Regions from separate parts of the Mucilaginibacter sp. OAE612 genome, predicted to be linked through region 1. Evidence: riboswitches for the same ligand, from Rfam matches in the RefSeq annotation. Region 1 holds a riboswitch; the other holds the start of a gene.
What was found. Region 1 has a riboswitch for cobalamin ahead of ABID99_RS12030 (TonB-dependent receptor plug domain-containing protein). Riboswitches for the same ligand answer to the same signal wherever they lie in the genome.
Positions count from the first base shown of each region.

Region 2: another riboswitch for cobalamin. It lies ahead of metE (5-methyltetrahydropteroyltriglutamate--homocysteine S-methyltransferase); the one in region 1 lies ahead of ABID99_RS12030 (TonB-dependent receptor plug domain-containing protein).

Region 1 covers NZ_JBGMUW010000001.1:2,874,483-2,882,294, forward strand. Annotated here, with positions in the region: partial or broken gene thrS (threonine--tRNA ligase) at 1-1,217, shown strand, start outside; gene infC (translation initiation factor IF-3) at 1,219-1,785, shown strand; gene rpmI (50S ribosomal protein L35) at 1,867-2,067, shown strand; gene rplT (50S ribosomal protein L20) at 2,149-2,493, shown strand; gene ABID99_RS12015 (acyltransferase family protein) at 2,573-3,646, shown strand; gene ABID99_RS12020 (SRPBCC family protein) at 3,714-4,448, opposite strand; gene ABID99_RS12025 (serine hydrolase) at 4,514-5,842, opposite strand; cobalamin riboswitch at 5,817-6,016, shown strand; gene ABID99_RS12030 (TonB-dependent receptor plug domain-containing protein) at 6,136-7,812, shown strand, end outside.
Region 2 covers NZ_JBGMUW010000001.1:2,092,593-2,100,404, reverse strand. Annotated here, with positions in the region: gene kdsA (3-deoxy-8-phosphooctulonate synthase) at 1-227, opposite strand, end outside; gene ABID99_RS08850 (metalloregulator ArsR/SmtB family transcription factor) at 566-895, shown strand; gene ABID99_RS08845 (VOC family protein) at 902-1,321, shown strand; gene ABID99_RS08840 (VOC family protein) at 1,445-1,933, shown strand; gene ABID99_RS08835 (SRPBCC family protein) at 1,957-2,457, shown strand; gene ABID99_RS08830 (cysteine-rich CWC family protein) at 2,496-2,768, opposite strand; gene metE (5-methyltetrahydropteroyltriglutamate--homocysteine S-methyltransferase) at 2,961-5,285, opposite strand; cobalamin riboswitch at 5,459-5,650, opposite strand; gene ABID99_RS08820 (MFS transporter) at 5,861-7,099, opposite strand; gene ABID99_RS08815 (TetR/AcrR family transcriptional regulator) at 7,449-7,812, shown strand, end outside.

The DNA.
Region 1 (7,812 bases):
AGGCTAAAAAGCGCGATCACCGCAAATTGGGTAAGGAACTGGAACTGTTCGCTTTTTCGGAAAAGGTAGGTATGGGATTACCATTGTGGTTACCTAAAGGAACTGCATTGCGCGAACGTTTGGTAAATTTCTTGCAAAAAGCACAGGTAAAAGCAGGCTATGAGCAGGTAATCACTCCTCATATTGGTCATAAAAATCTGTATGTAACATCGGGTCACTATGAAAAATACGGTGCCGATTCATTCCAGCCGATAAAGACCCCGCAGGAAGGAGAGGAGTTTTTCTTAAAACCGATGAACTGCCCTCACCATTGCGAAATCTACAAAACAAAACCGCGTTCATACAAAGACCTGCCGGTTCGTTTTGCTGAGTTTGGTACTGTGTACCGTTATGAGCAGAGCGGCGAGTTGCACGGTTTAACCCGTGTACGTGGTTTTACTCAGGATGATGCCCACTTATTTTGCCGTCCGGATCAGGTGAAGGATGAATTTAAAAAAGTAATTGACCTTGTATTGTATGTATTCAAAGCTTTGGGCTTTGATAACTACATAGCGCAGGTGTCGTTACGTGACCCGGAGAACCGCGCTAAATATATCGGCAGTGACGAAAACTGGGCATTGGCCGAGAATGCCATCATTGAGGCAGCAGCCGAAAAAGGCTTGCCTACCGTTGTTGAATACGGTGAGGCTGCATTTTACGGCCCTAAGCTTGATTTTATGGTAAAAGACGCTCTTGGCCGTAAATGGCAATTGGGTACTATCCAGGTTGACTATAACCTGCCTGAACGTTTTGAACTGGAATATACAGGCAGCGACAATCAGAAGCACCGTCCGGTAATGATCCACAGGGCGCCGTTTGGTTCGATGGAACGCTTTATAGCGGTATTAATTGAGCATTGTGCAGGTAATTTCCCGTTGTGGCTATCGCCCGAGCAGTTCATTATACTTCCCATATCAGAAAAATATGAAGAATATGCAAAAAAAGTTTCTGATATATTAAAAGATTCCGATATTTGCGGGCTAATCGACTTCAGGGACGAGAAAATAGGCAGAAAGATACGAGATGCTGAAGTCAAAAAAATCCCTTACATGCTGGTTGTGGGCGAAAAAGAAGCTGCCGAAGGCTTGGTTTCTGTACGTAAACATGGTACCGGTGATTTGGGAAGTATGAGCATTGAAGATTTTAAAGAACAGATAACTAAAGAAATAACAGTATAACTTGGCATTAAACAAACCTTTCAATAGAGGACCAAGGCTTCCTTTTAAGAAAAAAGAAGCCGAACATAACATAAACCAATTCATTAGGGCTCAGGAAGTTCGCCTTGTAGGTGATAACGTTGAGCAGGGAGTTTACTCATTAAGAGATGCCCTTGCAATAGCGCAGGAGCAGGAACTGGATTTGGTTGAAATATCTCCTAACGCCGTACCGCCGGTTTGTAAAGTAACGGACTATAACAAGTTCATTTACGAACAAAAGAAAAAGCTTAAAGAGATAAAAAGCAATGCCAAGCAAACGGTTATTAAGGAGATCCGTTTCGGACCGAATACTGATGATCATGACTTTGAATTTAAATTAAAGCATGCCATTAAGTTTTTGGAAGCTGGCGAAAAGGTGAGGGCTTACGTACACTTTAAAGGTCGTGCCATTGTTTACAAAGAACAAGGCGAGATCTTATTGCTTCGCTTTGCCCAGGCATTGGAAGAAGTTGGTAAAGTGGAGCAATTACCAAAGCTTGAAGGGAAAAGGATGTTTTTAACCCTTGCACCTAAGGCAGCTAAAAAGTAATTAAATAACCTCGGTCTCAGGATCGGGGTTTGAAAATAAAACGTTGAGAAACGTTAATATCTAACACAAATAAATAGAGTTATGCCAAAAATGAAAACCAATTCCAGTGCTAAAAAGCGCTTTAAGCTTACTGGAACCGGTAAAATCGCAAGAAAAAACGCATACAAAAGCCACATCTTAACCAAGATGTCGACAAAACGTAAGCGTGCCCTTGGTCAAACCAGCTTAGTATCTGATGCCGACATGGGTAACGTAAAACGTATGCTTTGTATCGGAAAGTAATTCACAAATTTTAAAACCAGGTATTAGAGTTTTAAGTCCGGCACACGAGATGCAGGCACTCACTACCAAAAAACACACAAGATGCCACGTTCAGTTAACGCAGTAGCGTCGAGAAGACGCAGGAAAAGGATCATGAACCTCGCCAAAGGTTATTGGGGTTCACGTAGCAAGGTATACACCATTGCAAAAAACACAGTTGAAAAAGGTTTACAATACGCTTACCGCGACCGTAAAACCAAAAAGAGAGAGTTCAGGGCTTTATGGATCCAACGTATTAACGCTGGTGCCCGTCAGCACGGAATTTCTTACTCTCAGTTGATGGGTAAATTAGCCGCTAAAGAAATCGGTTTAAACCGTAAAGTATTGGCTGACTTAGCAATGAACAACCCAGACGCTTTCAAAGCAGTTGTTGATGCAGTAAAATAATATCGCATTCTAATGCATGAGAGAGGCCGCAATTTGCGGCCTTTTTTGTTTTAATTATTTGAGTGCCTATTTTTATGGTATGACATCAAACAAGGAGGGACAGCCTGTCTTATCCAGCTTATTGCGCAGTAACTATTATTACTCTTTAAATGGATTTCGCGGCATTTCAATTATCCTGGTTGTATTTTACCACCTTCAGTTATCTGATAATTATTTTTATACTACAATATTCAATGGTGGGTTGGGAGTAAACATTTTCTTTGTAATAAGTGGTTTTTTAATTACGAGCCTATGTTTAAAAGAAAAAGAAGTAACAGGTGGCTTATCGCTAAAAAAATTTTATATCAGGCGTTTTTTGCGAATATTTCCTTTAGCCTATTTATATATTAGAGTGGTGTTTTTATTAAACCATTTCTATAGTTTAAACATTTCCTGGATTCAATTTTTTGGCTCGGCATTATATCTAATGAATTTTAGCTATTTCCGCAGCCATGATTTCACTTATTACTTCAGTCATTATTGGTCGTTATCGGTTGAAGAACAATTTTATCTCCTTTTTCCTTTTATTTTAAAGATCAACAGAACTGCATTTTATTATATTATTATCAGCATTGTATTCGCATTGCCGCTATTGTGTACAGTGCAACAGTTTGTTCCGGTTTTGAATCGTGGCATTATTTACTGTTTTACTCACTATTTTATAAAGTTTCAATCAATTGGTGTCGGCTGTTTTTTTGCGTTGATGGCGTCCAAAGAAATTTTGAATGTAATTTGGCTCAAACAAACAAAGGCAGCTGGCAATATTTTGGCTATAATATTGATGTTTGGATTGCGCTTTGACGAATTTTATACCTTAAAATCACTGTACGTAAACCTGGCGATTTCAGTAATTACCGGCTATTTAATTTTAAGCAATATCATACCCGCAAACGATTGGATTTTTAAGGTGTTAAACAATAAATTTCTATCATTTATTGGTATTCTATCTTATGGCATATACATATGGCAACAGTTATTTACCGGCCGGGATAGTAAAATGCTATTAAGCATATTTCCTAACAATGTATTGGGTTTGATTACTGTCCCTTTATTATCGTATTATCTTTATGAACGGCGTTTTCTAAAACTCAAATCAAAATTCACCCATAAATGATGCTATTGTTGTAAGATATAAAGGCGCTCGCATTACCTGAGCGCCCTTGGATAAAGGTGTTATTTTTTTATTTGACGACAATTACTTCAACAAACTCATCCGGATCGTTATTGATATCCATATACTGTTTAAAGTTCTGAATATCCTTATCAACCATATTTTTGAATACCGGGTTTAGTATTTTGGCTATGCCTGCGCCTACACCGCCTGCCGGGGGCTGATAACTGATCACCACATCAACAATGGTACCCTGCCCGTCAACCGTATCCTGAAAACGAATTTTACCCGCATTATTAATCATCGAATCAGACAGCGAACTCCAGCCGATCACTTCATTAGGTTCGTCATGGACAATTTCGGCATGCCAGCTGATTGTAGCTACATTTTTGGGAAGCTTCAAAACCCAGTGTGAATATTTAGAGTCGATGACCTCCACACTTTCCAGGTGTTTCATAAAAAGGGGCAGGTTATCAAGCTTGCGCCAAAATTCATAAACCTTTTGCCGGGGTTTATTTACAATAAACGACGAACGAATATTTACATTTATGGGATTGGTGGATAATTTACCAATACGTTTGTAAAGCTCACAATGCCCTGTGATGCCCCTGTTTAACAAATAGCCACCGGCACCTATTTTTACGATACTTGCAAACGGGTTTTTAAAAATATTTTTAAAACCTGAGAAACCGAGCTTCATACCACCTGCGATGGACGTAAAGCGTTCGGGCCAATTCAGGTTTATGCGGTCATCTCCATAAAGCACAGGGAAGTTGTCGGTATATTTTACTATTGTAGTTGCCATAGGTTTTTAAATAGTTATCGTTTTTAAAACACCTTTAGGGCTACTAAGTTTTCCAGAAGTGAATTTTATTGCTTTTTGCTATAAGTAAATTTAAATTTAGTTAAATGGGGCAGGTGTTTTTTAGGGCGCTTGAGTTCATATTGGTATATCACCTGGCCAAGGTTTTTCAGGAAAGGCAGGCATACCGTTGTGTACTCGTATTTATTATCGTTCAGTATCCCATCTTCATTTGATTGCACGACGGCACTGAGCATGAACTCAACATTGTTTTTAAAATCTACGATATATGCATTATCAATATCATAACCATAACTATCACCAACTTTATTAAAGATCCTGATGTCAGGGTTAATAACTGCTGTACTGTCTCCGCCATAGAACAAAAACTTGCAATAAGCCGGGAAATATTCGGGGCGGCGATAGGTGGGTTTGGTGTTTTCGGTGGGGAAGGTACTCATATAACGGTAAATGAAGCGATAGTCATCTATCGTTAAATTAAAGCGTTGCTTTTTAGGGCAAGTTTCAGGAAACAACAACCTTTTAAGCACCATTTGCTGATCGGCGAGAGAGTAAACATTCTTTTCAGAAAAGTCAAGAGGCTTGTTAACCAGCCGTTCGCTGCTATCTAAATAAGCTTTACCCTGCAGCATGTTTTCCAGGTGCATGGGATAATTTGACGCATCATATAGCGCCGGTTTCTGATAAATTAGCTTATTATCATTGTAAAAATCAATAGGGTTGGTGTGCTTTGTGCTTTCGCCTGCATCACCTATGGCTAACCTGCCTACAATACGGGTATTGTTAAGATGATACTTCTTTAGCTTTTGATTGATCTCTGTACGGCCGACAAATTCATAGAGCCGGTTATATGCATCATTATCGCTTACCAGCAAGATCTTTTTAATATAATTTTCGATACTCGACAAACCTGTTGAGGATGATGTATCTATTTTAACTTTAGTCTGGCCGGCAAATGCGCTATCAGTAATCATGACCGATTTGCGGCTTAAGCCTTTTATTTTTAATTCGTTAAGTTTCTCAAGCGCAAAAATGGCCGTTGGAAGCTTTACCGTGCTCGCGGGGTAAAAATAATGATGCGCATTAAGATGATAGCTGTATGAAGTAAAGTGCGGAACATTGTCTTTATCCCTGTCGATCCGGGTATATAGGATCTGTATTTCGTTTTGTGCAGGATGGTTCAAAACGCCTGAAAATAGTTCGGGATGGCTATATAGTAAACCTTTCAGAAAAACGGTATCGGGATGTTGGGCAAAACTGCCAAGCGCGCCCATCATCAATAATAAAATGCAGCAATATTTCATCATGATAAATATAGTTATGTAGTTTGAGGTTAACAGATACTTATTGTACTTTTGCAGCGCTTTAGGTTTCATTAAACTATTTTTTTAATGAATTAAAAGGGAATACGGTGTAAATCCGTAACTGTCCCGCAGCTGTAAGCTCCGTAACCGTTGCCAAATCTATACAGCCACTTTCTGTAAACAGGAGGGAAGGCCAGGCAAAATGGGGAGCAAGTCAGAAGACCTGCCAAGGCATTATATGTTATTCATAGCTTTCGGGGATTGAAGCTTGGATGTGAATGCTCTTCGTTTGGCGTGTTTTCATTTTATTCATTTCCGTGTATGCTATTAAGGCTGCATTATTATTTTATACATATCAATCATACATGGAAAAAAAGTACGCTAAAATTATTTTAGGATTCGGTTTGTTAACTGTTGGGTTATCTACCTCAGCAGCATATGCACAGGATACCACACGCACACTCAATACGGTAGTAGTAACTGCAAGCCGGTCGCCTAAAAAACTGTCAGACATTGGCCGCGTTGTTACCATCATTTCTGCCGATGAGATCAATAAATCGCAGGGCAAATCATTGCCTCAATTATTAAATACGGTTGCCGGGATAACTTTTTCTGGTGCAAATAATGCCCCCGGTATCAGCACATCGGTTTTCCTGCGCGGGGCTTCATCTGGCAATACCCTTATCCTGGTTGATGGTTTTCCGGTAAACAATGCTTCGGGCATTGATGGTAGTTATGATCTTAACGCTTTTTCGCTGGATCTGATAGATCATATCGAGATCTTGAAAGGAAGCGGTTCAACGCTGTATGGTTCTGATGCTGTAGCAGGCGTTATTAATATCATCACAAAAAAAGCTAAACAGCAAGGATTAACCGGTGGATTGCAGCTAACAGGTGGCAGCTATAATACGTTCAAAGAGTCGGCCTCATTAATTGGACAGGTGAAAAATACAGGCATAGCCATTAATCTGTCAAATACCGATTCAAAAGGCTTTGCCGCGGCCACAGATACCACTGGCAAAGGCGATTTTAAGAAAGATGGTTTTCACCAACGTTCGGCCAGTGTGAACCTGAGCCAAAATGTCTCATCTAAATTTATTCTTAATGGAAACCTGCAGGTGAGCCACAATACTGGTGATCTGCCTTACGGTGCTTTTATAAACGACAATGATTACACTTATAAAAACACATTTTTATTTGGTGGCATAGGTGCAAAATTGATTTTACCAAAAGGTAACCTCAACGTGAACCTGTCGCAAAATACGGTTCAAAATGATTTCAATAACCTGCCATCTGACAATTACGGAACCCACCAGGTTACAAAAAATACAGGTCGTATAACCAATGTCGAAGCTGTGTTTAATTATGAATTGAATAAGTATTTTGATATTACCAGCGGTGCGGCCTTTAAATACAGCAACACAAGCCAGTACAGTCTGTATGAATCAACATCTTATCCGGGTGTGCCGAGCATTATTAAAGCTGGTGATGCTGCTAATAACATATTCAGCGCTTATACGTCGTTATTTTTCAAATACGATATCTTCCACATGGAGTTAGGTGGCAGGTACAACAACCATAGCAAATATGGCGACAAGTTTACCTACACCATCAACCCATCATTATTCCTTGCCGATCAGTTTAAGATCTTTGGCACCATAGCTTCGGCCTTCAAATCACCTTCGTTATATCAGTTGTTTTCAGAATATGGTAATGCTAAATTAAACCCTGAAATCACAACATCATATGAAGCAGGTTTTGATTGGGATATTGTTAAGAATACCCTTTCATTTAATACCCAGTTTTTCAAGCGCAATACCAAAGATGTTATCTATTTTAAAAACCTGTCTGGCCCTCCTTATAGTCAATATGCAAACGGGCAACAGCAAAAAGATAAAGGCTTTGAAACCGAATTAAAATATCACGATAATAACATTCATGCATCTGCATATTACGCTTATGTAACAGGTAAACTAACCGACGAAGCCGGTACACAAACCGGCAACCTTTACCGCAGGCCTAAAAGTACTTTCGGCGCTAAT
Region 2 (7,812 bases), 780 kb from region 1:
TTAACATTCATCAGCATTTCCATGCCTTTCCCTAATCCCGGGCCGCGGTACGAATGGATTGAAGTACGGTTCGCTTTATCAAATGACGATTTAAAGATCACCGGCACATTGTATTTCTGCCCGGCTTCGGCTACTTTTTCGGCAACAGTATATAATAACTCCTGGCTTTCCATTACACAGGGGCCAAGAATAAAGAACGGCTTTTGGCTTATTTGTTCAAACAGCATATTGTTAGGATCTATTTATCAGCCACAAAGATGATGATTTTTTTGAGAATCGTACAGAAGGGCCATTTCACTCCCGGGCAAACGCACATAAATAGGGTTAACAGGGTTAACACTTTTTTAAAATATTACTTACAAGATATTCATAATCAAATATTTATTTTTTTGAGGGGTTACACTACGCTAATGTTTTTGAGTGCTTAGGCAAGTCCGAATATTTAAATGTTGGCCCTGTACTTCTCCCCCTTTTTATCTAAAAATAAAAATATTAAAAAATTTGCGTAAGTGATTGCTTACATATAATTTTGTAAGCAATCACTTACATATTATATTTGATCTAGATGAGACGAGATGTTTTCCAGGCCATTGCCGATCCAACCCGCAGGGATATCATTAACCTGATAGCCTTTAAACCCATGAACCTGAATGCCATAGCGGATAACTTTGATGTGAGCCGCCCCGCTATATCCCAGCATATAAAAATTTTAACCGAATGCGGTCTTATAGCCATTAAGAAACAGGGCCGGGAACGGTATTGCGAACCCCGGTTGAAACAGCTTGATGAGGTAGCTCAATGGGTTGAGCGCTACCGCAAGGTTTGGGAAGAAAAATTTGACGCGCTCGACAATCTGCTCGAAGAATTAAAAAACAATGACAAACCTTTAAAATAATCAATTATGACGAAGCAATTCTGGATCAATCTGCCTGTAAAAAATGTAAATGTATCAAAAGAGTTTTTCAGCAAACTCGGCTTTCGGTTTAATTCGCAATTTGGTAACGGTCCAAATTCTGCAGCCATGCAGGTTGGCGAAAAGGATGTTACAGTAATGTTTTTTGACGAAAGCACCTTTAAAGGTTTTGTTGAAAACTGCGGTCTTGCGGATACGGCTAAGGGAGTTGAAGTTCTGTTGTCTATCGACGCGGAAAGCAAGGAAGAAGTTGATGAACTGGCTCAAAAGGCTATCGAAGCCGGTGGCAAAAGCAATCACAAGCCCCGGGAAATGGATGGCTGGATGTACGGCTGCCTGTTTACCGATCCTGATGGCCATAGCTGGAATGTGCTGCACATGGATATGAGCAAAATGCCAGGGAGATAAAAAATCATTTTGTCGCTAATGCCCCCTTATCTCGTCGTTTTTGGACACTATTAGTCCTTGCCAGGGCAGGTAACTTTGAGATATCGAAAGCAACAAATTTTTAATCAATAAAAAACAGAAACCATGGCAACATTTAAAGCAACCCAGAAAGTAACTCCTTTTTTATGGTTTAACGGCAACCTTGAAGAAGCGTTGAAATTTTATACGTCGGTATTCAAAAACTCCGAAAGCGAAGTAAGCTCACTTACCGATCCAGGTAATGGCCGTAAAATGTTAGTTGGAACATTTCGTATCGAAGACCAGCAGTTTTTAGCGCTGGATGGAGGACCGATGTTTAACTTTTCGCCGGCTACTTCCTTTTATATAAACTGCAAAACCCAGGAGGAAATTGATTACCTGTGGGAAGCACTGCCCGCAGGCGGCGGCAAAACCAATCAGTGCGGCTGGCTTGATGATAAATTTGGTGTTACCTGGCAAATTGTTCCTGAAGTTATGAGCGAGTTACTTTATAATAACGAAAATCCTGAAAAAGCCAAAAAAGTTATGGCTGCCATGATGAAGATGACCAAAATGGACATCAAGCTTTTGCAGGAAGCTAACGATAACGATTAATCAATTACCTAAATAAAAACACCATGATCACCACAAAAAATCAAACAGAAATTAAGGCCGAACCCGGCAAGCAGGAGCTTTTTATAACCCGCGAATTTGAAGCACCGCGTGAGCTGGTTTTCAGAGCTTTTACCGATCCTGAGCTTATTGTTAGATGGCTGGGCCCACGCGAACTTAAAATGCGCATAGATCAATTTGACTGCCGTAGCGGAGGCGCTTACCGCTACATTCATACCGACCCTGCCGGTAATGATTATAGCTTTCATGGTGTTATCCATGATGTAACCGCCCCTGAACGTATCATCCAAACATTTGAGTTTGAAGGATTGCCCGAAAGTGGTCATGTTACCTTAGAAACTACCCGATTTGAAGCCCTTCCTGATAATAGAACAAAAGTAACCGTTCAGTCGGTTTTTCAATCCGCGGCAGATCGGGATGGCATGCTGCAATCGGGTATGGAACGGGGCGTAAATGATTCGCACAGCCGTTTGGATGAACTGTTTGAAGCAGGGGAAATTATTTGAAAGCTAAAAGCAGAAAGCACAAAGCTTAAAGCTAATTTTTAACGCAATTCATAATATCCTGTTATTGCGTACCCTTTCCTGATTGCTTCAAGTATCGTTTTCATTTTTTCCTGAGCTGCGGTTGAACTGATCTCATGCTTCATCACCATCAGACATTTGCGGCACAGGCAATCAGGATAGGTTAAGCGGATATAATCGCGCTCCAGGTCGGTAAAGCTGATGCCCTGGCACTGGCACAACAGGATGCTGCCTACTTTGCATTCAAACGGCTCTTTACACCGGGGGCAGTATTTATTTTCATGCTTTGTCATATTAAGTATTTAAATCCGGAGGCCTCTGAAGGTGAAATGACAAAAGAGGGCCTGTCAGTCTGAGCCCGTCGAAGACTCGCGCGCAGAGGCCCTTCCCACCATGCTTCGATAGGCTCAACATGACACCCTTTTTTTAATTATACCTATAAAACTATTGTGTACCCGTAAGGATACACAGTAGTTTTTTTTTATTTAAGCAGTTACATTGCTGATAACATTTTCGCGGACAGCTTTCGCGGCTTCAACCATTTCTATTAAGGCTTTTTGGGTTTCATCCCATCCCCGCGTTTTTAAACCACAATCGGGATTTACCCAAAGCTGGGCATCGGGTATTACCGCCTGGGCGCGTTTGAGTAAACCGATCATTTCCTCCCTGTTGGGTACGCGGGGCGAATGGATATCATATACACCGGGGCCAATTTCATTAGGATACTTAAAATCGGCAAAAACATCCAGCAGCTCCATTTGCGAGCGCGATGTTTCTATCGTGATCACATCGGCATCCATATCGGCTATGCTTTTAATGATGTCATTAAACTCCGAATAGCACATGTGCGTGTGGATCTGTGTACTGTCCTGAACGCCGCTTGCCGAAATCCTAAAAGCTTTAACCGCCCAGTCGAGGTAATTTGCCCTGTCATCCCTGCGGAGCGGTAATCCTTCGCGAATGGCCGGTTCATCTATCTGGATGACTTTGATACCTGCGCTTTCCAGGTCACAAACTTCGTCACGAATGGCCAAAGCTATCTGCGTACAGGTTTCGGAACGGGGCTGGTCATTGCGCACAAACGACCATTGCAAAATAGTTACCGGGCCGGTTAACATACCCTTCATCCATTTTGAGGTTAGTGATTGCGCATAAGCCGACCATTTTACCGTCATAGGCTGTGGCCTTGATACATCGCCATAAATAACCGGTGGCTTAACACAGCGGCTACCATAGCTTTGCACCCAGCCATTTTGTGTAAAGGTAAAACCGGCCAGTTGTTCGCCAAAGTACTCAACCATATCATTACGTTCAAACTCGCCATGTACCAGCACATCCAACCCTATTTCTTCCTGCCATTTTATAGCCTTTTCAGTTTCGGTAGCTATCAGTTTATTATACTCCCCCAGGGTTATCGCGCCTTTTTTTAATTGGGCACGCCAGCTTCGTACTTCGGCCGTTTGCGGGAACGAACCAATAGTTGTGGTAGCAAAAAGCGGCAGGTCAAGCAGTTGCTGCTGCTGTTCTTTCCGTGCAGGAAAAGCACTTATACGCTTTGCATCATTTTCGGTGATGGCGCTTACACGCTGTTTAACTGCTGGGTTATGGATCAGTGCAGATGTTCGGCGGGCCTCGTTTGCCTGCCGGTTTTTTGCCAGTTGATGCAGGCTGCTATCGCTCACCACATCTTCCGATAACTTGCTGAGCAATACCACTTCGTTTATTTTCTGCCGCGCAAAAGCCAGCCACTGTTTAATTTCAGGAGTAAGCACTTCATCGTTGGTTTCATTTTGCAGATCGCATGGCGAATGGATCAATGAGCATGAAGGGGCTATCCAAACGCGGTCGGCACCTAATTTATCCTTCGCATTCTTTATAATGACCAGCGAGTTAACAAAATCATTTTTCCAGATATTGCGCCCGTCAACAACACCTAAAGAAAGGATAGTTTTTTGGGGCAGATGCTCCATTACTTCATTCAATTGCTGAGGCGCCCGCACTAAATCGACATGTAAAACATCAACAGGTAAAGTTGCCGCTAATTGAGTGTTATCGCCCAGGCGTTCAAAATAAGTTGCCAAAACTATCTTCAGGAAAGGAAATTCTTTCCTCAATTGCTTATAGGTATCTTTAAATACCTCCTGTTGTTTTTCGCTTAAATCAAGCGCTAAAAACGGCTCATCAAACTGGACCCATTCGGCACCCAAAGCTTTAAGCTTATTCAGGATATCAAAATAAACAGGCAGCAGATTTTTGATCAGGTCTATCCTATCGAAACCAGCCTCTTTCTCTTTGCCCAACAACAGGTACGATACAGGCCCGATCAACACCGGCTTGCTAACGATGCCCAATTGTTTAGCCTCATAAAACTCATCGATAACTTTGGTGGAGAAAAGTTTAAACTGCTGGTCTTTATAAAACTCGGGTACTATGTAATGGTAATTGGTATCAAACCATTTGGTCATTTCCATGGCTACCACATCCAATCCATCTTTTTGATAGCCGCGGGCCATAGCAAAATACAGATCGAGCTCGGTATTGCCTTTTTGACTGATCACTTCATGATAGCGTTTAGGAATAGCGCCAAACATCAGTGAATGATCAAGCACCTGGTCATAAAATGAAAAATCATTTGATGGGATGAGGTCGATCCCGGCTTCTTTTTGCAGCAGCCAGTTCTCTTCCCTGATGTATTTACCCACGGTAAGCACATTTTTTAAGCCCGTTTTGCCTGCCCAGTAGTTTTCGCAGACTTTTTTTAATTCGCGCCGGCTACCAATACGCGGGTAACCTAAATTTTGCGTTAGCATTCTTTTAATTGATTAAATGAATAAATCGGTTAAAAGCCCTTTCAGCTAAGCTTCGCAATACTTTGTTGATATGTAAAAATGGAGAGAATATATGGGCACAGCCCGTCATAACGGGCCATGGACCCAACAGGCAAGTAATCATAACCCAGACCAAAGCTTCACACCGCGAAAGCATTGTCAATTCAGTATTAGGCAGGTCTCCTGACTTGTAACATTTTTGCCGTCCTTCCCATCCCTGTTTATCAGGACAGTGGACATTACTGGCAAAAACCTTTGTGTTACTTACAGTTGCGCGACAGTTCGTGATTTACACACGATTCCCTATTAATCTACAATTAAGTAAAACCTATACCGGTTGATGAAGTAAAGTAAAGAACTTATCGGGGCAAATATAATGATATGCCGGCTGAATATTCAGGTTATTTTATTGGTGAAATTGTAGGCTATATCATGGTCAATAAACGCGTAAACCTATAAAGCGTTGAATTGTACCGTCCTTATGTATCATCGTAAAACAGGTGAAGCCGATAATTAATTACCGGCTTCACCTATTATTTAAGGCGATATCATTCAGCTTATACAGCTACCTCAGCATTTAAAATAACAGCCGCTTCTTCTTGTTTTTGGTGCGAAGCCCTCGCTTTGATGAAAAGCACCAGTGTAACAACAGCCAGTATCGCGAACGATAAATAAGCGGTTCCTAATAACTGCTGATTTTTGATGGCCATAATATTTACAATGCCGTAGCTAAAAAATGAAGTGATAATATAAAGTGAGCCGCCGGTCACGCCGCTTGCGATACCCGCATTTTTTGAAAACCGGCCTAAACAGTAAGCAAATATATTATTGAATATAAAGCCAGATAATAGGTGGACCAATGCTGTAAATGCCATCAGCGTAAATAAATTTGTTTTAATCCCTGCTGTAAACACCATTAAAGCTGCAAAGCCTAATTGCAGTGCAAGCGCTATCGATACTTTTTTGATAAGCGGTTTCCTGATGAGGGTTTTTGAAATAATACCGCCCGCCATCAATGATACCCCCGAAAGCAGCGAACAATAACCGGTTACCACAGGCGACAAATGAAATACATGCTCAATTATAAAAGGGCTGCTCATACCATACACCACCAGCATGGCATAGCTCAGGGAGATCAGGATGAGGCCCAGGGAAAAATCGCGGGTTTTAATGGTAGCCAGGTAAACCTGCAGAATACTTTTAGCTTTGAACGGGTGATAATTTTTTAATGATTCGCCACCGTATACCAGCTCTAAAACAAGTAGCGAAAGAGTGGCTATTCCCAGGAAAAGGAAATTGGATTCCCAGCCAAAGGCAGCTTCAAGGTAACCTCCGATAAAAGGCGCTACAATAGGCGCGGTTGCCCAGATGATAGAAAAAAGGCTGGTATAATGTTTAAGCTGCTCGCCCGAATACATATCTACAAAGTATGCCCTCTTCCCTACTACAATAAGCGCTACCGTGATGCCCTGCAAAATACGCATTGCATAAATAAGCTCGATATTATGACAGATAGCTATGACAAAACTTGCAAATGCAAACACCAGTAAAGAGACAGTACCGATACGGTACCGGCCAAAGCTATCGAGCAAGCTGCCAACAAACAACTGACTAACGCCCGAACTGATCATAAACGCGATGAGCGAAAGCTGAACGGCCGAATTATTGACAGCTAATTCCCTGGCCATAGAAGGTAGGGAAGGTATATAAATATCAGTTGCAAAACCCGAAAGCGGGATCAGCGCGAACGCTAAAATTGTGCTGATGCCCCTGTGGTGTTCTTTTATAAGTTTCATAGCTTAACGTTAAAATTTACAGATCGTAAAAACAGTATTGTGATTCGTTTTTTATTAAAACAAAAGTAGACTAATTGGTTTATTAAATAAAACCATTCAGTCTATTTTTAGCCATATTTACATTACTATGTCAATCGCTGCTTAGCCGGCTTATAAATACACATATTCATAAGATCAGTGTAAAAAAAAACACCCTAAAGTTATACAATCACAAAACGAATATGAAAATAAAACACTAACTAACAGCTATTTACAAATAATAAAACACTCAGTTAATTTCAACCAGCCAATCAACGGCCTTTATTTTTTTAAACCATTTAGTCTATATTTGCATAGTAAATAACTGAAGATGAGCAAAGGCGAGCAAAAAAGGCAATTCATTATTGAGCAGGCAGCGATTTTATTTAATGAGAGGGGAATTGCCGGCACTTCGGTTGATGAGATACTTGAAGTTGCCAATACCAGTAAGGGATGTTTTTATGGCCATTTTGAAAGCAAAGACGAACTGGCACAAGCCGCTGTTGATTACCTTTTAGGAAAACTAAACGACAGGAGGAACAACACAGTAAGCAAACATAAAACTGCCATTGCCAAGATCAATGCCGCTTTAGACAACAGCAAAAATCCATTGAAAAGCTATATTGAAGGCGGCTGCCCGATAGTTAATTTTTCGACAGAGACGGATGATACTAACCCGGCCATCAAAAAAAAGT